DNA from 3 places in the Rahnella sp. PD4 genome. Region 2 is predicted to be linked to each of the others. Evidence: predicted binding sites of a transcription regulator. Region 2 holds the regulator's gene; each other region holds the start of a gene.
The links. The regulator LexA, encoded in region 2, represses DNA repair genes until DNA is damaged. The targets are predictions, from matches to a motif close to TNCTGTATGTACATACAGNA.
Positions count from the first base shown of each region.

Region 1 (7,648 bases), on a different contig from region 2:
AACCACTTCATTGAGGGTCTTGTGGGTATGCAGAACGATATTACCGCTGGCCACTTTGTCATTGAGGCGGTCTACCAGAATTTTTTCTGCACGGAAGCTGTCACGACGGTGAATCAGATGCACTTCAGAGGCAATGTTTGCCAGATAAAGGGCTTCTTCGACAGCGGTATTGCCGCCGCCGACAACCGCGACTTTCTGGTTGCGGTAGAAAAACCCGTCACAGGTTGCACAGGCTGAGACGCCGCGACCTTTGAACGCTTCTTCGGAAGGCAGGCCGATATAACGTGCCGAAGCGCCGGTAGCGATAATCAGCGCGTCACAGGTGTATTCGCCACTGTCACCGGTCAGACGGAACGGACGATTCTGCAAATCGACTTTATTGATGTGGTCGAAAATGATCTCAGTATTAAATTTGGTGGCATGCTCGTGCATACGTTCCATTAAGCCCGGACCGGTCAGACCTTCCGGATCACCCGGCCAGTTTTCCACTTCGGTGGTGGTAGTCAGCTGCCCACCTTTTTCCACCCCGGTAATTAATACCGGATTGAGGTTTGCACGCGCAGCATAAACCGCTGCGGTATAACCCGCCGGACCGGAGCCCAAAATCAATAATTTACTGTGTTTAACCGTACTCATGCGTAATTCATCTCCGCGATGGCGACAAGCGATAAACCGATTGTAGGGAAAACGGCGCAGTAAAAAAAGCAAACTCAGATGTTGTTAACGATTTGTCTGATAGTTTTTATTGTGCAACCCGAGTAAAAAGAGTTTCGCCAATATCGATGAAGCAGGTAACTGTTTGATGGATAGGATGAAAAACAACCATTCTGACGACCATATGTGATGAACGTTGCTCATCAAAACGTGTTAATTCGGGCACAATTCAGGACGCTTTGTAGGGATTTTGCAGAAATAACGCGTGAGATGCGTTGTTATTGTTCAAAGAGAAAAGATAGCTAAAAAGGGGGTACCAGCTTTTCAATCTGGCACGTTCTTCTGATTTTGCTTCTTTTACTTTGACAATCCGCTGTGCATTTGCGAAAACATCAGGGGAAGGAGAAATTAACTGCCTGTCTGTGACTTGAATTTATGCCATTGGCTGCTACCGGACCTGTTCCGGTCTTGTTTTTTGGCTTTTCGGTTGCAGCAGGGATGAGTGAATCAGGTTGTTTGTTGACAACCTATTAATTTCGCAGGGTTATTTCTTTTGAGTATCCGCTTTACGGCCGTGTTCCTTTTGACAGGGGATCAACGCGGCTTTTGGATGCGTAAACCTTAATCATCGGGTCTTCGCTTGGGACAACCCTTAGACATTGAAGTTGGCTGGGGTATGGCAGGTGCAGGGAAGGACAGCAGAGAGACAATAATAATGGTAGACAATAAAAAGCGTCCGGGAAAAGATCTCGACCGTATTGACCGTAACATCCTCAATGAATTGCAGAAGGATGGCCGGATTTCAAACGTCGAGCTTTCCAAACGTGTGGGATTATCTCCAACTCCATGTCTGGAGCGCGTTCGTCGTCTGGAACGTCAGGGCTTCATCAATGGTTATACTGCATTGCTCAACCCGCATTATCTGGATGCCTCGTTGCTGGTATTTGTTGAAATTACCCTCAATCGCGGCGCGCCGGATGTGTTTGAGCAGTTCAATGCGGCAGTGCAAAAACTCGAAGATATTCAGGAGTGTCATCTGGTTTCAGGGGATTTCGACTATTTGTTGAAAACCCGCGTACCTGATATGTCTGCTTACCGTAAGCTCTTAGGTGAGACTTTACTTCGTCTGCCTGGTGTTAACGACACCCGCACCTACGTGGTGATGGAAGAAGTGAAGCAGACAAATCGCCTGGTCATTAAGACCCGGTAATTGTTCTGGTGCAAAACCTTGTCATTTTAGCTACACTCCTGTGTATCTATACAGCTATGGCGCCGGGGAGTCTCGGCGCTGTTGCTTTTTCTCAGTTCACAGGAACCTGGAGAGCCTTTCTTGAGCCAGGAATATACAGAAGATAAAGAAGTTACCCTAAAAAAACTGAGCAATGGCCGCCGTCTGCTGGAGGCTTTGCTGGTTGTGGTGGCGATTTTTGCTGCTTATTTAATGGCAGCATTGGTGAGTTTTAACCCCTCAGATCCCAGTTGGTCTCAGACCGCCTGGCATGGGCCAATTCATAACTGGGGTGGAGGTGTAGGTGCATGGATGGCCGACACGCTGTTCTTCATCTTTGGCGTATTTGGCTACGCGATACCCCCTATTATTCTGTGTCTCTGTTGGGCGGCTTTCCGTCAGCGGGATAGACAGGATTTCGTCGATTATTTTGCCCTTTCGCTGCGCCTTATTGGCACGCTGGCGCTCATTGTCACGTCTTGTGGTCTTGCGGCCGTCAATATTGATGACCTGTATTACTTCGCTTCCGGCGGTGTAATCGGCAGTTTGCTCAGTACCGCGATGACCCCGTACTTCAATAACGTGGGGGCGACCCTGGTTCTGCTGTGCGTCTGGGCTGCCGGTCTGACTTTATTTACCGGCTGGTCCTGGCTGACCATCGCTGAAAAGATCGGCGGCGCAGTGCTGGGTGTGACGAATATCGTGACCAACCGCTCCCGTCGCGATGAAGATTATGATTACGACGAGCATGACGATCCGCTACTGGAAGACGACGCAAAACCTGTCGCTAAAGTTGCGCCTGCCGTCGCTGCGGCAAGCGTTGTCACAGCATCGGCAGTTGCTGCTGAAGCCGATGAAGATGATGTGCTGTTTTCTGCACCTTCCGTGAATGAGCCTGCTGCTCAGGTGTCTTCGGTAGCCAGCCCGGCGGAAGCTGAACCTGCAGCGGTTGTGAGCCCGGCACCGGCAGCCGATCCTTATGCCGCTGAACCGCCGGTTGCTAATATTGCACCGCCGCCGGCACCGGCTGCAGCTACTCCGCCGTTATACAATTTCGAGATCCCGGAAGAAACACCGGTACCGCGCCATCCGCAACCCGTTCAGCAATCTCCTTCACCCGCGCCCGTTGAGCGCAGAGAGGACGATGGGCCGAGCCTGGGCAACTGGCAAACGGCAGTGGAACATTCCCGTTCTCCGTTTGATTTCAGTTCAGCGGTGCCTGATGCCGGTCAGGCAGCCAGCGTGGCGGCCACCGCAGCACTGGCGACTGGTCTTGCGCAGGCAGGACAGTCAGCGGCATCTTCTGTGGGTAACACCTTTATGCCGGCTTTCAGTGCGGTGAGCGATGAAAATCCGCAGGTGAAAAAAGGCTTTGGCCCTGAGTTACCACGTCCTAATCCGGTGCGTATACCTACGCGCCGTGAGCTGGCCTCATATGGCATTAAACTTCCTTCCCAGCGTATGGCAGAGCAGCAGGAACAGGCGCAGTCAGCGACGACGCAACGGGATGCCGAACAAAGCGTATGGCATAACGACTCTCTGGCGCAGGCTGACGAGGAAGCCATGCAGGAAGCAGCATTGCAGCAAGCCTTTGCGGCTCAGCAGCAAGCGCGTTATGGCGATGCAGAGCCTGCTGATGAACCGGATGCCGCCGCCTTGCAGGAGGCCGAATTACGCAATGCGTTTGCGGCGCGTGAGCAGGCCCGTTATGAGCAGGATGTCGAACCGCAAAGTGGTGTGCTTCAGCATCATCATTCACAAAGTCACCAGGCTGTATCACCCGCTGTTGCAGCGGATGATTTTGCCGCTGCGGCCATGAAGCTCAGCCAGCATGATGCCTTCAGTTTCTCGCCAATGGCTGATCTGATTGACGATACGCCTTCTGAGCCGCTGTTTACCTTGCCGGCACAAGCGGAAGAAGAACCGCAACCTGCTTTTGCGCAGCAACCTTATCAGCGCGCTGCGGCCTCTGAGCCCGTGCAGCATGCCCAGGAATATGAGGCTCCTCGTCAGTCTGCGCCATCGGTACAGCCGGATATGGACAGTTTGATCCACCCGTTCCTGATGCGTAATGAGCAGCCGCTGATTAAACCGACCACGCCGCTCCCATCGCTGGATTTGCTCACTTCGCCTCCGGCTGAAGCGGAGCCGGTGGATGAGTTCGCGCTGGAACAGATGGGCAATCTGATCGAAGCACGCCTGAATGATTACCGGATTAAAGCCGATGTCGTCGGGAAATTACCCGGGCCGGTGATCACCCGTTTTGAACTGGATCTGGCGCCGGGTGTTAAAGCCGCACGTATTTCCAACCTTTCGCGTGACCTTGCCCGCTCATTGTCAGCAGTTGCGGTGCGTGTTGTGGAAGTGATCCCAGGCAAACCGTATGTCGGCCTGGAGTTACCCAATAAAAAGCGCCAGACCGTCTATCTGCGTGAAGTGCTGGACTGTGCGAAATTTAAAGAAAGTACATCACCCCTGACGATTGTCCTGGGTAAAGATATTTCCGGTGAACCTGTTATCGCCGATCTGGCGAAAATGCCTCACTTGCTGGTTGCCGGTACGACCGGTTCCGGTAAGTCCGTCGGCGTTAATGCCATGATCCTGAGTATGTTGTACAAGTCCAAACCGGAAGATGTGCGCTTCATCATGATCGATCCGAAAATGCTCGAATTGTCAGTGTATGAAGGTATTCCGCATCTGCTGACCGAAGTCGTGACCGATATGAAAGATGCCGCCAATGCGCTGCGCTGGTGTGTCGGTGAAATGGAGCGTCGCTATAAACTGATGTCGGCGCTGGGTGTGCGTAACCTTGCCGGTTACAACGAGCGGGTACTGGAAGCGGAAGCAATGGGGCGTCCGATCCCTGATCCATTCTGGAAGCCCGGCGACGGAATGGCTGCGGAGCCGCCGTATCTGCAGAAAGAACCGTTTATCGTGGTGATGGTCGATGAGTTTGCCGACCTGATGATGACCGTCGGTAAAAAAGTGGAAGAGCTGATTGCGCGTCTTGCTCAGAAAGCCCGTGCGGCAGGTATTCACCTGGTTCTGGCGACGCAACGTCCTTCCGTTGACGTCATTACCGGTCTGATTAAAGCCAATATTCCGACCCGTATTGCTTTTACGGTGTCGAGTAAAATTGACTCCCGTACTATCCTGGATCAGGGCGGCGCAGAATCCCTGTTGGGGATGGGTGATATGCTGTATATGGCACCCAACTCCTCGATTCCGGTTCGTGTTCACGGGGCTTTTGTCCGTGACCAGGAAGTGCACGCGGTCGTGCAGGACTGGAAGGCGCGCGGTCGTCCAAAATACATCGAAAGCATTGTTTCCGGTGGCGATGATGGTGAAGGGGGCGGTTTAGGTCTGGACGGTGATGAAGAGCTTGATGCTCTGTTTGATCAGGCTGTTGCATTCGTTGTCGATAAACGTCGTGCGTCAATTTCCGGCGTTCAGCGTCAGTTCCGTATCGGTTATAACCGTGCGGCGCGAATTGTTGAGCAAATGGAAGCGCAGGGCATTGTCAGTACGCCGGGCCATAACGGTAACCGTGAAGTCCTGGCACCGCCGTCACACGAATAAAACTGTACCGATCTGCCTGTATTTTGTTAAGAAGGGTCGCGAATGCGACCCTTGTGCAAAGAAGCGTAAAACAACGTTTTTTCAGATGATTGAGCTACCTTCTGGGCGTCGCCTCGGATAGAGTTCGCACCATACGTCTTTTGCCTGTGTAAAAGGCATCGTCTGAAGTTTATGGATTTCTGAGGTAAGAATAAGAATGAAAAAATTGTTAATGGTAGGGTGTTTACTGACCGCATTTACCTCCGCTTCCGTATTAGCGGATGCCAGCAGTGACCTTAAATCCCGTCTGGGTAAACTTAATACTTTCCATGCCAGTTTTACACAGACGGTCACCAGCGATGATGGTGCAGCTGTTCAGCAGGGTGAAGGTCAGTTGTGGGTGAAACGTCCAAACCTGTTTAACTGGCATATGACCACGCCAGATGAAAGCATTTTAGTTTCTGATGGTAAAACCCTGTGGTTCTACAACCCGTTCGTTGAGCAGGTCACGGCGACCTGGCTGAAAAATGCTACAGGCAACACGCCGTTTATGCTGATCACGCGTAATGACAGCAGTGACTGGGCAAAATACAACGTGAAGCAGAAAGGCGATGATTTCGAATTAACGCCGAAAACGGCGACCGGTAATCTGAAACAATTCGCGATCAACGTGACCCCTTCAGGCACTATCAAAAGCTTCACTGCCGTTGAGCAGGACGGGCAGAAAAGTGCTTATACATTGAAAGGCGAGCAAAATACGTCTGTTGATGATGCCAAGTTTAAATTTACTCCGCCGCAGGGTGTGACGGTGGACGACCAGCGTCAGTGAGGTTAGTTTGAGTAATCTGTCACTCGATTTTTCCCAAAACGAATTCCAGCCACTGGCCGCCAGGATGCGGCCAGTTACCCTTGCAGAATATATCGGACAGCAGCATCTGTTAGCGCCAGGCAAACCTTTGCCACGGGCGATTGAAGCAGGGCAATTGCATTCTATGATTCTATGGGGTCCGCCGGGCACCGGGAAAACAACGCTGGCAGAACTGATTGGCCGCTATGCAGACGCCGACGTCGAACGGATATCGGCGGTGACCTCCGGCGTCAAAGATATTCGTGAAGCGATTGAACGTGCCCGGCAGAATCGCGATGCCGGACGCCGTACCATTTTGTTTGTTGACGAAGTTCATCGCTTTAACAAAAGTCAGCAGGATGCATTCCTGCCGCACATTGAAGATGGCACCATCACGTTTATTGGTGCGACCACCGAAAACCCCTCTTTCGAACTCAATTCCGCATTGCTGTCTCGTGCCCGTGTGTATTTGCTGAAATCACTGACCTCTGAAGATATCGAGAAAGTGATTGATCAGGCATTGACGAATGCGGAGCGCGGTTACGCCAACGAGAAAATCCGTGTTCCGCCGGAAACCCGTCGTATGCTTTCGGAGCTGGTGAATGGCGATGCACGCCGTGCGCTGAACAGCATTGAAATGATGGCCGATATGGCGGAAATCGACGCCAAAGGTTACCGGACACTTACGCCGGAATTGCTTACTGAGATTGCCGGTGAACGCAGTGCGCGCTTTGATAATAAAGGCGATCGTTTTTACGATTTAATCTCTGCTTTGCATAAATCAGTACGGGGTTCTTCGCCTGATGCGGCGCTTTACTGGTACGCCCGCATCATCACTGCCGGTGGTGACCCGTTGTACGTGGCGCGACGTTTGCTGGCGATTGCGTCAGAAGATGTGGGTAATGCGGATCCGCGTGGCATGCAGGTGGCTCTCGCTGCCTGGGATTGTTTTACTCGTGTGGGTCCGGCTGAAGGTGAGCGTGCAATTGCGCAGGCTATCGTATATCTGGCCTGTGCTCCGAAAAGTAATGCGGTTTATACGGCGTTCAAATCAGCCATGCGTGATGCCCGGGAAATGGCAGATTTCGATGTACCGGAACACTTACGTAATGCACCGACGAAGCTGATGAAAGAAATGGGGCTGGGTGCCGAGTATCGTTATGCGCACGACGAACCGAATGCCTATGCTGCGGGCGAAGATTATTTCCCGCCTCAAATGGCCCGTACGCAGTATTATTACCCGACATCACGCGGCCTTGAAGGCAAGATCGGCGAAAAGCTGGCATGGCTTGCCGAACAAGATCAAAATAGCCCGACAAAACGCTACCGCTAATTTTATCGTTGCGGTAAGGTTATCCGTG
Region 1 covers NZ_JBLZQF010000002.1:329,305-336,952, reverse strand. Annotated here, with positions in the region: gene trxB (thioredoxin-disulfide reductase) at 1-636, opposite strand, end outside; gene lrp (leucine-responsive transcriptional regulator Lrp) at 1,370-1,864, shown strand; gene ACOZIO_RS06225 (DNA translocase FtsK 4TM domain-containing protein) at 1,985-5,461, shown strand; gene lolA (outer membrane lipoprotein chaperone LolA) at 5,658-6,269, shown strand; gene ACOZIO_RS06215 (replication-associated recombination protein A) at 6,277-7,620, shown strand.
Region 1: the regulator LexA is predicted to act here: its motif matches at 1,901-1,920, upstream of ACOZIO_RS06225 (DNA translocase FtsK 4TM domain-containing protein).

Region 2 (7,648 bases):
TGGCGCTGATTTCCAGCAGCGCTTTATCGGGATAAAGGGTGAAACCGGTCATTACCTGCAAGCCGCGCATCGGTTCCACTTCGCCCATCCACACAGTTTGAGCACCGTTATCGTGTGCCTGAAGAGTGAAATCCACCGGCATAAAAGTGGTCGGACGGTGATGCTGCGGCCAGTTAAATTCGATACCCCCGGAAATCCACGGCCCCAGTAAACCGACCAGCGCGGGTTTCACCACTTCGTTGTAATAGACAAAATCACGCTGTTTTATTTTGTCCCAGGCACGGTGGACACGACCACCCAGCTCCGGTAGCAGCATGATTTTAAGAAAATCATTTTCCAGATACAGCGCCTGATAGGTTTTCATAACCTTCTCACCGGTCAGCGTATCCGTCACGCCGTACGGATATACCGCACCGGAAGACCCCTGATAAACCCGGTGTGCCAGAAACATCGGGTGCGTGTCCTGTTTTCCTGTCAGCCAGGTCGGGAGCTCGATCGCTTCCTGCCAGACTTTTACCGCTGTGCTCATGATTTCCCCTCAGTGCGCTGGATCGAAATATCAATTTCGAGATTCTACGCAGCGTACTGACAGGGAGGATTTGCTACGGTCACGCAATTCAGTAAACGGGGTTTAGTAAATGTCGGTAACCGGATTGAATAATCTGCGGCTGCGTCAGTTCAATAAGCAGGTGCTGATGACGTTGCTATATCGCGAGAAAAATGCCAGTAAATCCACGCTGGCCAGGCTTTCCCGTCTGTCGATCCCGGCCGTCAGTAAGATCCTCGACGATCTGCAAAATGATGGCTTAATCATCCACAGTCCGGTCAATTTACACTCGCGCGGGCTGGGCGGCGGAAGTTACCAGATAGCCACCGACGGCAGCGCCGTGCTGTGCCTGAATATCACGCCTTACCGCATCGAAAGTATTCTGGTCAGCAGACTCGTTTTACCGCTGAGTGACTATCAAATGACGGAGATTTCGGTCAGAACGCCGGATGCACTGCTGACGCAAATCGAAGCCTGCTTTCATCAGTACAAAAAAAGCTATCCCGGACTGAAAATCCGGCTGGCACTGGCGATCCACGGGCAGGTTAATCCGACTACCGGCGTATCACAGCGGATGCCGCAGGCACCCTGGACCGGTGAAATTGAGATTAAGTATCTTCTGGAAGAAAAGTTGCAAACTGACATCCTGATGGACAATGACTGCATCATGCTGGCGCTGGCGGAGAAATGGCAAGGCATTAATTATCATCAGGATTTTTGTGTAATTAATGTCGATTACGGCATCGGTTCTTCCTTCGTGATTAACCAGCAAATTTATCGCGGTAATCTGTTTGGCAGCGGACAAATCGGCCATACCATCATTGATCCCCAAGGCGACCGGTGCGCCTGCGGACGATATGGTTGCCTCGAAACGCTGGCCTCATTGTCAGCATTAAAGAAAAAGGCCCGTCAGCTTGAGCCTGCGGATCCGGCAAGGAGAACGCCTTCAACACAGGAACTGATCGACCGCTATCATCGGGGTGAAAGTGCCATTTGCGAGCAGGTTATGGAAGGTGCCCGCGCGCTGGGGCTGAGTCTGTATAACTTTCTTAACATTCTGAATATCAATCACATTTATCTTTATGGCCGCAGTTGTGGTTTTGGCGATGCCTGGCTGAAAACCGTCTGCGGACAAAGCGGCCTCAATCCCTTTGATCGTATCGATCACGTCAAAATTCAGGCTACGCATATTGCACCGGGAATACTGAGCCGGGAGCAGCAGATTATGGGTATCGGATATCTGTATGTGGAAAAGGCGCTGGATGCGATGGCAGGTTGAATGGCGCATAATTCGTCGTTTTGGTGCAAGCATGGTAAAATCATCACGGGTCGCATGATGTGGCCTCTTTATTCCAATCTGCGCTCAGAGACCGTTGCCATGACCCTGAATAACCCGGAAAAATTACTTTCACAAGCTGAAGAGCTTTGCCAGCAGCGCAATGTTCGCCTGACCCCGCAGCGGCTGGAAGTACTGCGTCTGATGACGCAACAACCCGGTGCGATCAGCGCCTATGATTTGCTGGATCTGTTGCGTGTGAGCGAACCTCAGGCGAAACCGCCAACGGTTTACCGGGCGCTGGATTTTCTGCTGGAACAGGGGTTTATTCACCGCGTTGAATCTGCAAATAGTTATGTTCTCTGCCATCATTTTGAAGAGCCAAGCCATACTTCTGCGCTGTTTATCTGTGACCGCTGTGGGCTGGTCACCGAAAAAACCACCGATGGCATCGAAGAACGCCTGGCAAAACTGGCAATGGAATCCGGCTTTGATCTTCGCCATTCTGTGGTGGAAGCGCATGGATTATGTGCAGAATGTAAAGTAGTGGAAACCTGTGACAGCCATGACCGGTGTGATCACGACCACAGTATAGTGGTGAAAAAACGCTGAGAGATGAAGGTGTTACAGCAGAGGAACTGAAAGACTGCGGGAAGATGAAATGCAAAGGTTGGGTACTTCCGTGTACCCGTATCCTGAATTGTTCCGGGTAGGAGCAGCATTTTTCAGGATACGTCACTGATATGCGAGGGGGAGTCGCATGTTACCAGTGATATTTATTTTTGGTTTCCCATTCATTGAGCTCTTTCTCGGCCTGATCTTTCTGATAGCCATAGCGCTCCTGAATTTTACCCACTAACTGATCACGTTTACCTTCAACCACTGTCAGGTCATCATCAGTCAATTTACCCCATTGTTCTTTCACTTTCCCTTTGAACTGTTTCCAGTTACCGTCGGCTTGATCCTTATTCATAATAATATCTCCTGTTACCTTGGGTTTTGTGAACTGCATTTCTGGCTTGCAGTTCGTCCTTAACACTTCAAAGGTTAGTAGAGAATCTCGATTAATCCTCCTGAAACAGAGATAAAACCCGTTATTAGGATTAATCCAAAGCAGGAAATAACGCCAGGACGGGGTTTATTCCTTTGAAAAGCATACAAATCAGTCCGCATGAAGCGAAAACCAGGTGTCGTGCCGCCAGTAACGGCGCCAAATCCAGCCAAGGGATAATCCCCGCATCCCCAGGAAAACCGTCAATGCCAGCCACAAGGCATGGTTGCCCAACAGCGGTAAGCTGGAAAGCGTCAGCCCGTATCCTATCGCCGCCACGACCATACTGTTACGCATATCCCGCCCGCGCGTGGCACCGATAAACATGCCATCCAGTAAATAACACCAGACAGCTACCAGCGGCAGGATGATTTGCCAGCCCAGATAATGGTCCGCCAGTTCGCGTAACTCAGGTAATGACGTCAGCGCATCAATGATCGCCCCGCCTGCAAGCGCATAAATCAGGGCAAAAATCAGGGCAACCAGCCCGGCCTGACGGCACGCGGCATGCCAGACATCCAGCAATTTCTGGCGATTCCGGGCACCGAATGCTTCACCGGAATGCGCTTCGATAGCATAGGCAAAACCGTCCAGCGCAAAAGCGGTGAAGGTCAGCAGGTTCATCAGCACCGCATTCACCGCCACGATGTGGCTGCCAAGCCGTGCGCCGAGAACGGTCAGTGAGGCAAAGCAAAGCTGAAGCAGAAGTGAACGCAACATAATGTCGCGGTTAAGCCCCAGCAGACGGCGCAGGTTACCACGCCAGGCCGAGGTGATTTGTGCGCCGGTTATACCCCGTTGCTTCATTACCCGCCAGACAAAGTACAGCCCGATAAATAGCGTGAAATACTCGGAACTTGCCGTCGCCATGGCAGCACCACGCACATTCCAGCCCAGCCCCATCACCAGCCACAGATCCAGAATGATATTCAGCAGATTCCCGGCAATCAGCAAAATCACCGGCCCGCGAACATACTGAATGCCCAACAGCCAGCCAAGGATCACCAGATTCGCCAGTGAAGCCGGGGCACTGAACCAGCGAATTTCGATAAACAGCCTCGCCTGTTCAAGCACCGGTTGGCTGCCCCCGACGATATGAAACGCCTGTTCCATCAGGGGGTGCCGGAACAACACTATGGTGAGACCAGACAATACGGCCAGCAGAAAGGGTTGTACGAAAGCGCGCGCCAGCAACCGGTTATCATTCGCGCCCAGCGCCTGAGCGGTCATGCCGGTGGTACTCATCCGTAAAAAAAGTAAGAGCATAAAGAGGAAAGTCGTGATCATCGAACCCACAGCCACTCCGCCGAGATAATCCGGGCTGTCGAGATGACCGATCACCGCCGTATCCACAAGCCCGAGAAGAGGCACCGTGATATTTGAAAAAATCATCGGCAATGCCAGCCTCCAGAGCGCCTTATCGGGGGGGCTTAAAAAGGTGTTTTTGAGTGTTTGTCGCAGGGAATGATGTTGCATAGAGAATCTCATGCCGGAGGTTCAGGTTATGCCTGTAAGTGACATCGCCCCGGAAGGGGCGACGAGATGAAACGTTAAAGCTTAGCGGTATGTCAGAGGCGGCTAACGAACCCGCAAATCAACAATATGACCATTGGGATCAAGAATTTGACCCAGTAATATCTGACCGAGTCATTCGAGTTGCAGGAAGGCGGCAAGTAAAAAAATCCCGATGAGCTGACAGGAGTCAGTGATTCGGGTGAACGCACGCAGCCAACGCATCTGCAGCCCGAAATACGAAGGTCAGATCCAGTCACCGTTGCGGATGACGCCTACGGCTAGCCCTTCAATGCTGAAATTCTGCTCACGTAAATCAACTACGATCGGCTGGAAATCGCTGTTTTCAGGCAATAACTGCACCACACTGCCCTGTTTTTTCAGACGTTTCACGGTGACTTCATCGTCTATACGGGCCACAACAACCTGTCCATTACGCACGTCTTGCGTTTTATGTACAGCCAGCAGATCGCCATCAAGAATACCGATATCACGCATCGACATACCGCTGACACGCAGCAGGAAATCGGCACTCGGCTTAAACATGGCCGGATCGACCTGATAGTGTCCTTCAATATGTTGCTGGGCCAGCAACGGCTCACCGGCAGCAACCCGGCCGATCAGCGGTAAACCCTCTTCTTCTTCCATCAGCAAACGAATGCCACGTGATGCGCCGGAAACAATCTCAATAACACCCTTACGCGCCAGCGCTTTGAGATGCTCTTCCGCCGCATTGGGGGAACGGAACCCCAGACGTGATGCAATCTCTGCGCGGGTGGGTGGCATACCGGTGGTGGAGATATGATCGCGAATAAGGTCGTAGACCTCTTGTTGTCTGGTCGTTAAAGCTTTCATTCCGCCCCCTGGTTGTTTATACAGTCTTGCTGTGAGTATATACAGCTAAACGATCAATGAAAACCTAAGATTGAATAAAAACAGGGCATAACGTTGATTCCTGGAATGCAGATTCCAAATCAGAACCATCGTGGCCAAAAGATGCTGACCCAGACAAAAAACGCCAATATGATGGTCAGAAGTACGGCAGCCGAGCCGATATCTTTTGCACGACCTGAAAGTACGTGAAACTCAGATCCGATACGGTCTATCGCGCATTCTACCGCGCTGTTGAGCAGTTCAGTGACACAGACCAAAACAACGGATCCCACCAGCAGAATGCGTTCTACGGGGCTGACATCAAACCAAAAAGATAACAAAATTAACGGAATAGCGACGCTGGCTTCCTGGCGAAAGGCCGCTTCATTTTGCCATGCCGCTTTCAGCCCTTTCCAGGAATAGCCAGCTGCTTTATAAATTCGGGTAAATCCAGTGACTTGGTTAGCCATTTCTTTTACTGATCCTTAGAGAATTTGCCGCACTTTATACCCCAAATAGTCGGGGTGCAGAAAGGCGGTAAAGAAGTGAATCCTGATGAGCTTACATGAGTAAGTGATTCGGGTGAACGTCTTAAGCCAACACCCCTGCGGCTTGAAATAAGAAGGGTATTGCATCACCACAGATCTCATCTGAGCTTTCTGGTATCCTTGCGGCGAAATGGCTAACAAGAGGCTTCACGTTTTTATGTCAGGTTGGCGTAGACTTTATTACACATTATTGAATTTACCGCTCTCATTGCTGGTAAAGAGCAAGGTCATACCTTCAGATCCGGTTACCGAGTTGCATTTAGACCCGACGCGGCCGATTTTGTATGTATTGCCCTATAATTCCAAAGCCGATTTGCTGACGTTGCGTGCGCAATGTCTGGCACAGAATCTGCCTGATCCCCTTATTCCGCTGGAAATTGACGGAACCCTGCTGCCAAGCCATGTCTTTATTGCTGAAGGTCCGCGCGTATTCTCTTATTACACGCCGAAGCAGGAATCCGTAAAGCTGTTCCACGACTACCTTGATTTGCACCGCAATAACCCGGATTTAGACATTCAGATGTTGCCGGTGTCGGTGATGTTTGGTCGGGCACCGGGCCGTGAAGGTCAGGATGACACGCCACATCTGCGCGTACTGAATGGCATCCAGAAATTCTTCGCTGTGCTTTGGCTGGGGCGGGACAGTTTTGTCCGCTTCTCCAATACCGTTTCCCTGCGTTATATGGCGACGGAACACGGCACAGATAAAACCATTGCTCAAAAGCTGGCACGTGTGGCGCGGATGCACTTCTCCCGTCAACGTCTGGCCGCCGTTGGCCCACGTCTTCCGGCACGTCAGGACTTGTTCAACAAATTGCTGTCCTCAAAAGCCATTGAAAAAGCGATTGAAGACGAAGCCCGCAGCAAGAAAATTTCCCACGAAAAAGCTCAGCAAAATGCCATCGCCCTGATGGAAGAGATTGCCGCTGACTTCTCTTATGAAGCCGTGCGCCTCTCTGATCGCGTACTGAGCTGGACGTGGAACCGTTTGTACAAAGGCATCAATGTTAATAATGCTGAGCGTGTACGCCAGCTGGCGCTGGACGGTCAGGAAATTGTGTATGTGCCCTGCCACCGCAGCCACATGGACTATCTGCTTCTGTCTTACGTGCTCTATCATCAGGGGCTGGTACCGCCGCATATTGCCGCTGGCATCAACCTGAATTTCTGGCCAGCAGGCCCGATTTTCCGCCGTCTGGGCGCGTTCTTTATCCGTCGAACCTTCAAAGGCAACAAGCTCTATTCAACGGTGTTCCGTGAATATCTGGGCGAACTATTCAGCCGTGGTTATTCGGTGGAATACTTTGTGGAAGGGGGGCGTTCGCGAACCGGACGCCTGCTGGAGCCGAAAACCGGTACGCTGGCCATGACTATTCAGGCCATGTTGCGCGGTGGTTCACGCCCGATCACGCTGGTGCCAATTTACATCGGTTATGAGCACGTCATGGAAGTGGGCACCTATGCCAAAGAATTGCGCGGTGCGACTAAAGAGAAAGAAAGCCTGACGCAAATGCTTAACGGCTTGCGCAAGCTGCGCAATCTCGGCCAGGGTTATGTGAACTTTGGTGAACCGCTGCATCTGACCACTTACCTGAACCAGAATGTGCCGACCTGGCGTGAAGCCATCGACCCGATCGAAGCACAACGTCCTAGCTGGCTGACGCCAACGGTACAGGACTTAGCAGAACAGATCATGGTGCGTATCAACAATTCAGCGGCTGCCAATGCCATGAACTTGTGTTGTACCGCACTGCTGGCCTCACGCCAGCGTTCACTGACCCGCGAACAGCTGACCGAGCAAATAGACTGCTACCTGCAATTACTGCGTAACGTACCTTACA
Region 2 covers NZ_JBLZQF010000007.1:228,269-235,916, forward strand. Annotated here, with positions in the region: gene ACOZIO_RS18210 (DUF5107 domain-containing protein) at 1-529, opposite strand, end outside; gene ACOZIO_RS18215 (ROK family transcriptional regulator) at 639-1,826, shown strand; gene zur (zinc uptake transcriptional repressor Zur) at 1,926-2,435, shown strand; gene ACOZIO_RS18225 (CsbD family protein) at 2,587-2,796, opposite strand; gene dinF (MATE family efflux transporter DinF) at 2,986-4,350, opposite strand; gene lexA (transcriptional repressor LexA) at 4,633-5,241, opposite strand; gene ACOZIO_RS18240 (diacylglycerol kinase) at 5,361-5,729, opposite strand; gene plsB (glycerol-3-phosphate 1-O-acyltransferase PlsB) at 5,965-7,648, shown strand, end outside.

Region 3 (7,648 bases), on a different contig from region 2:
CACACCCGATCCGCCAGGTTATCGAAGCTTGTGACAAAGCCATATCAGACAGAGATTTCGACTCGCTGATGGCGCATTACGCCGTGGATGCGGCACTGGTGATTAAACCGGGCATGATTGCCCGCGGCAAAAACGATATCCGCAAAGCCTTTATCGCCATCTCGGATTATTTCCAGGATCAACTGGTGGTGAAACAGGGTGAGATGCAGGTGATTGAGGGGGCGCAGGATGCGCTGGTGATCATGGAAACGGTGCTGCACTTCCCCGACGGACAGGGCGGCACAGTGACCACTACCCGTCGTGCCACTTATGTTTTCCGCCATGAACCGGACGGGCGCTGGGTATGTACCATCGATAATTCTTACGGCACCTCGCTGCTGGATCATAAATAAGGCTCCGCAAGGAGCCTTATTCGCATCATCAACCCAGTGTTATCAGCTTCACGTCAGTTTTGACACCCGGCATCAGCTGTTCCAGTCCGTTAATCAGCATATCACCTGCGTCCTGGAGTGCCTGCAAAGGCATGGCGGGCAGGCTTTCGAGGATGAACCACATGTTTTGCGCCTCGCTGTCGAGCCGGGTTCTGATACCCTGACGCCAGTTCCAGCGCCGGCAGGTCACCCCCGTATCATCACGCCAGATAACTTCTCCGGCATCGGGGAATTCAATCACCGGTTCGCCCGCTTTCATGGTGTCAAAAGGCTCGCTGCCATCGGCAAATGTCAGCCTCGGATGGCCGGAATAAGCAGAAATATTTTCGCCACCGACCGGAATGGCATACTGAATGCTCACCGCATTGTAGAGATCGACCACCGGATCGATGGCCGGCATCGTGCCGTCTTTCAGCACGCGTTTTCTGAGGGCATCGGCTGAGCAGGCAGTACGTTTAGGTTTCGCCCCAAAGGCTTTGAAAACCCCGGTCCAGGCGTTCAGATGTTCATCCGCCCAGGGAAAATCATTCTCAACGATAAAACGGCAGGCGCTTTGTAAAGCGGCTTCCGCGATGGCAGGGTTAGTTATCGGCGCGGCCTGCGCAGACACGCTTAATACCCGAAAACCAGGGGCGATTCGCGCAAGTGACGGATCGACTGACGGAGTAACGACGATCATGGAGCGGTCCTGTTGTAAAAATCAGACATTTACTATGCCATCCGTCGGCCTGAAACGAAATTAGCGTTTTGGGATCCCCGGTAATTCCTCTGAGAAACGCGCCGTCATGGCATCTCGTTCATAGCCCCGCTTATCCCTCAAAAATTCACGCCTGGCTAAACCGCCCCCTGCACATAGGCTGTAAACATGTCCGCCAGCGCATCAGCATAAATTTTGATTTCAGCGGCGGTACGCGGGGTGGCAGAAAAGTCCCGGCCAAAAGCACTGAGTGTGGTTGAAAGCAGATCGCCCGCCAGCTGGCGCTTTTCTCCGGCGACATCCGGCATTACCTCATGCATAAAACGATGAAACACTTCCTCTCCCGCCTCCCGAGCTTCCTGCGCCTCCGGGGCGTCACGATAAAACGGTGCGGCGTCACTGAGCGCGCCACGCATCTGCGCTTCCTCACATTCGGAACGGATAAATTCATGCACCAGAATACGTAAGCGCACGGCAGGGGTCTTTTCTGCGTCCTGAAGAATGCTGCGCAGCATATCACGGGTTCGCCGCCACTCGTCGCTTTGCAGACGAAACAAAATCGCCGCTTTATTGGGAAAGTACTGATACAGCGAACCGATGCTGATTCCGGCTCTTTCAGCGACGCGACCGGTAGTAAAACGGGCGGCGCCTTCCTTCGCTAAAACCTGAGCAGCGGCTTCAAGAATGGTCGCCACCAGCCCGGCTGAGCGGGATTGTTTTGGCTCTTTACGTGAGGAAACCTGCGGGATGCGGCGGTGGGTCATGACGGGCTGAGTCCTCAAAAAAGAATGCGAATAGTGGAGGCAACGAAAACATCGCATAATTTTAAACGCGATGAATCACTCGCATTCTAGTCAGTTATGACACGTTGCTCAATGTTAAACAGGATAATCCCATGACCACAGAAAACACTCTGACCTGCGCACCGATGGCGCCATTACTCGACCGTCTTTTCAATGAAGCCAGCGCTGCAGCCCGTTTCGATTTCACGCAGATACCGGAAGAAGAAACTACGCGCATGATGCACAGCAAAACAGAGTATCTGAATTTATATAGTCTGCTGAAACACATGTGGCTGCCGGTATCACGCGAGACAGGCAAACTGCTGTATATGCTGGCGCGAAGTACTAAGGCAACATCGGTGGTGGAATTTGGCATGTCGTTCGGGCTGTCCACGTTGTATCTGGCGGCGGCGTTGCGCGATAACGGCGGCGGTAAGGTCATCACCAGCGAGTTTGAGCCGACAAAAGTGGCAAAGGCACGGGAACATTTTGTGCAGGCTGGCGTGAGCGATTTAGTCGAAATTCGTGTCGGTGACGCGCTGAACACACTGGCCGTTGATCTGCCAGAGACCATCGATTTACTGATTCTCGATGGCGCAAAAGTACTTTATGACGATATTCTGCATTTGCTGGAAAGCCGTTTTCATCCGGGCACGATGATCATCGCCGACAATGCGAGCTACAACCAGAACTATCTTACCCATGTGCGTTCGGCGGAGAACGGTTATCTTTCTGTACCATTCAGTGATGATGTCGAGCTTTCAGTCAGGCTGCGCTGATCAGACACCCGGGCAGAGCGATCCAGGCTCCGCACTATAAAAAACAGGCCGGATGATGTATCCTTCACTGATTATTGGTATACTGGATATAATTACAGTATAAGGAGCGAATTATGGCTGTTGAAACAAAATTTGTTGTTGTCAGAAAAGGTGAAGAGAAAATGACTTTTGCCAATAAGAAAGAAGCAGATGCATACGACAAAATGCTGGACATGGCAGATGCTTTTACTGAATGGCTGTCACAAAGCAATCTCGACCTGGATGAAACACTCGCGGAAAATATTGCGCTTCACCTTGCTGAACACAAAGATACCGTCCAGCATATTTTGCGCACCAGCAAACTGCCCGAAGAGGGGACAGCGCAGCAGCCCGTCGCACCAGCCGATACCACCGCTGAAGACCGGGCTGTCGCTGAACCTGCCGCGACCAAAAAAGTACGTGCGGTCAAAGCAGCCTGATAGAGAACGTCCACATAATGCGGGAACACATCCCGCATTCTTTTATCCTGTCCCCATCTTTATCCTGCCTGATATCGCTGAAGCAAGGTGTCCTGACATTGCTGTTGTGTCCTGATTTTTTCGCGATCGGTTTTGCTGAGCGATGTCCATGTTTCAATCACCTTATCCGCTTCATCCTCATTAAACTCTGGCTTATTGATCGACGACGGAGACTGAGATTGCGTCGAAATATCTTTGATCTGCTCACGGAAATAATCCGCAGTACCATCAGGTTTATTAAGCGCGGAGCTACAGAGGATATTGATATAGGTCGCGGGAGTATGTTGCGAAGTCGTGTCTTCGGCGACAGCAGAACCCGCGATCAACAGGGTGAGTAACAATGCGATTCGTCTCATAGCGTCTCCTTATGTTGAACACCTTAAGGGTAGAAGACTCCACAACCCGGAAGGGCTGCATGCAGGACAGAATAGTCTGAAATGCATAAGAAACCTCAGAGACATGCATTTCCAACCACTGATCCGTTCACGGATAAAACCTGATTAACATTTTGTTACTTATTAAAACTCATCCACATCGCGACATGGTTAACGTTAATAATTACTATTTACATTCTCATTTAGACTGTTCATGTAAAACAATAATAGAAACAGTCTTACACCTATAAAATTTTCCACGGGAATGTGTTATGTCTTTGAATGGCAGGGCGATTTATGCACACCAGTGTGCCGCAGACGCAGGGAGAACTTTTGCGGTTTCATCACTGGCACTGGCGATATTTGTTCTGGTAAATCCGGTACTGGCGGCTGAAAACCTCAGCGGGATAAAAAGCACTGCCAGTACGGATACATTTGGTCAGCAGCAAGATATGGTGATCGAAGGCACGGCGACGCCAACCGGCAGCGACGCACAGGATTACGCCGTCCGCACCACCACCGCAGGCACCAAAATGAACCTGACGCCGCGAGATATTCCGCAATCAGTGAGCGTTATCACTCAACAGCGTATGCAGGATCAGAACCTCCAGTCGGTCGGCGACGTGCTGAATAATACCACCGGCATCTCAACGGAGGTTATTGACAGCGAACGCGTGTCTTATTTTTCCCGCGGTTTTTACATCAACAGTTACACCTACGACGACATTCCGACCTCCGTCAGCGATACCTGGAATTTTGGTGATGCAGCCGAAGACACCGCGATTTATGACCGCATCGAAGTGGTGCGGGGTGCAACCGGCCTGATGACCGGAACGGGTAATCCATCCGCTTCTGTCAACATGGTGCGTAAACACGCCGACAGCAAAGAATTCACCGGTGAGATTAGCGCCGGTTACGGCAGCTGGAACAAACAGCGTTACGTCCTGGACGCTTCCGGTCCGCTGAATCAGGAAGGCTCGGTGCGCGGACGCGTGGTCGCCGGTTATCAGGATCAGGACAGCTGGCTGGATCGCTATCACAAGCGCAAAAAATTCTTCTACGGCGTGGTGGATGCAGATGTGACCGATAACACCACCGTGTCGCTCGGTTACGATTATCAGGAAAATAATACCGCTAACCCGACGTGGGGCGGCCTGCCAACCTGGTATACCGACGGTTCGCGCACCCATTATGACCGCAGCACGAATACTTCCGCAGACTGGACGAATTACGCCATCCAGTCGCGCAAAGTATTTGCTAACGTGAAGCATGACTTTGATAACGGCTGGACATTGCGCGTTAATGGCACACACGGCGAGCAAACGTTTAACGATAAATTGCTCTATCTCATGGACTTCCCGGATCACACTACAGGCACCGGCCTCAGTGGTTTTGGCAGCAAAGACCGTGGCACCCGCAAAGTGGACTCCATCGACACTTATGCCACCGGGCCGTTTGAATGGTTTGGCCGTCAGCATCAGATGGTGGCGGGTATCAGCTACAGCCGGCAGCATAACCAGACTTACAGCGCAGACGGTTCCCTCGATAGTGACACCATTGGCAGTTTCGGCAACAGCTGGGACGGGCGTGTCAGCGAACCGGAGTGGGGAGACTGGTATCTGAATGCGGACGATGTGATTCGCCAAAAAGCGGGTTACTTCGCAACGCGCTTCTCACTGGCGGATCCGCTTTCGTTGATCGTCGGCGCGCGCTATACCCGGTGGAGCACCAACGGCAGCAGCGGCAGTATGAACAAAAACAACATCACCCCGTATGGCGGGCTGGTGTATGACATTAACGATACCTGGTCGGCGTATGCCAGTTACACGTCCATCTTCCAGCCGCAGACTGACCGCGATATTAACGGTCATTACCTGTCACCAACGACCGGGAAAAACTACGAAACCGGGCTTAAATCTGCGTGGATAGACGGTCGTCTGACCGCCACGATGGCAGTATTCCGTATCGAACAGGATAACGTGGCGCAGGAAGACGGCAGCAGATACGTTAACGGTTCGAGCGAACAGGCTTATGTTGCGGTCAATGGCACCGTCAGCAAAGGTGCTGAATTTGAGCTAAACGGCGCGGTGACCGACAACCTGCAAATGACCTTCGGTGCGACGCGTTATGTGGCGAAAGACGAAACCGGCAGCCGTCTCAACAGCAATATGCCGCAGACCCAGCTGAAATTATTCAGCCGCTACCAGGTGCCGGCGATGCCGGATCTGACTGTCGGCGGTGGTGTAAACTGGCAAAACCGCACTTTCCAGAATGCAACCGGACCGGACGGCGAAACCCGTCGCGTATCACAGGGCAGTACGGCGCGGGTGGATCTGTTCACGCGTTATCAGGTAACAAAACAGCTGTCCGTACAGGCCAACATCAACAACCTGTTTGACCGCACATATTATTCATGGCTCAGCGATTACGCCGTTTACGGTGAACCGCGCAATCTTTCGGTCAGCGCAAATTACACGTTCTGATGTGAAGATTTAATGCACAACACAGCAAAGCCCCGTCTGTATTTTCAGGCGGGGCTTTGCTTTTATAATCTGTATCTGGCCATGGGTGGCTAAAAGGTACATATATTATTAAGTATTCCTCCAGTACGCTTTGTTTATACTGATATCCGTTTGACGCAGCACGAATTTAATTGACTCATCATATATAGAGAGGAATTAAAAGTACTATGCGCTTCATAGAAAAAAATCCGGCTGGCAGGGCACCCCTAACCCTTAGACTGGTTGAAACCCGGGAAACGACACCGGAATATGACAATAACGCCATGAATTTTTCCCTACTCACAGACAAAAATGAAGATGTTGCAGCAGGTCGTTGCGTAGTACTAAGTGAACCGGGAAGTCGTGATTATTTATATATCTCGGCAATATATGTTGAAGGAAATACCAACAAACCTACGAAATCCCACCCCAACAGATTTGTCGGGCTGGGTCAGCTTCTCTTATTTTCAGCCATAAGATACGGGATGGAGCAGAATATCGAAAACGCCTCATTATTACCGGTAGATGACAGCCAGGGATTTTATTTAAAAATGGGTTTTCATCCGACTATTATCACGGATACAGTGAACAGGATGGTGGTCACCGGGGTGCCGCTCAGTTCGGGTCATGGGAAATTAAATGCAAAATGGCGCGACCATTTCTACAATGCCTCCTTCCTGAACCCGGATTTTCGCGGCCCCAACTGGTCAGGAAATATTCGCAATATTCACTTAAATTTACGGCATAGAATCATGACTAACTGGACCATTGTCGGGTAACCGAGGTTACGTAAGCACGATAAATGGATGCCATGGTCAATTTATTAGCTCCACGGCATATCTTTATAAGGCAACCACACAACAGGCAGCGTTATTTCAGCTTCCCCAGCGGCTTTTCAGGTAACGCACCGCATCCTGCGTCTGCGGCTGGTTGAGGTAGCTTTCACGGAATAAAATCGTGCCGCTAATTTGTGGTACGGATTCATTCATATCGAGTTGTTTTTTCAGTTCCGGTACGCCACCACTTACCATCCAGTCCGGTTCATTTTTTGACGGTTCGCCCACTTTATACAGCGCCACACCAATATAGAGACGCGTATGAGTGGGCTTTACCACATTAGCCCACCAGTTTGCCAGCACGTCATAACGCGCCGCCTTGCGGGAAAACGGCCAGTACAGTTGCGGCGCAATGTAATCGAGCAAACCCTGCTGCACCCACAAGCGGGTATCCGCATAAGCCTCATCGTAAGCCGCTGCGCCGGAAGTTTGTGAACCCGCCGGATCATGCGACACGTTGCGCCAGACACCTGCCGGACTGACGCCAAATTCCACAGCCGGTTTCAGCTGTTTTATGGTGCGCGAAACCTGCTCAATCAGCATCTGTGTATTGTGACGCCGCCAGTCTGCTTTTGAAGCATAACCCTGACCGTATTTCCGGAACGTCAGGCTATCATCCAGGGCAGAACCCGGTGATTCTGAATAAAAATAGTCATCAAACTGAACGCCATCAACGGGATAACGCGCGACCACTTCCGCCACGATGCTGGTTATCCAGTCGCGTGCATCAGGAATACCCGGGTCAACCACA
Region 3 covers NZ_JBLZQF010000004.1:313,300-320,947, forward strand. Annotated here, with positions in the region: gene ACOZIO_RS13200 (YybH family protein) at 1-392, shown strand, start outside; gene ACOZIO_RS13205 (B3/4 domain-containing protein) at 421-1,110, opposite strand; gene ACOZIO_RS13210 (TetR family transcriptional regulator) at 1,266-1,892, opposite strand; gene ACOZIO_RS13215 (O-methyltransferase) at 2,024-2,689, shown strand; gene ACOZIO_RS13220 (YebG family protein) at 2,803-3,147, shown strand; gene ACOZIO_RS13225 (hypothetical protein) at 3,207-3,542, opposite strand; gene fhuE (ferric-rhodotorulic acid/ferric-coprogen receptor FhuE) at 3,833-6,043, shown strand; gene ACOZIO_RS13235 (GNAT family N-acetyltransferase) at 6,250-6,840, shown strand; gene ACOZIO_RS13240 (glycoside hydrolase family 10 protein) at 6,937-7,648, opposite strand, start outside.
Region 3: the regulator LexA is predicted to act here: its motif matches at 2,770-2,789, upstream of ACOZIO_RS13220 (YebG family protein).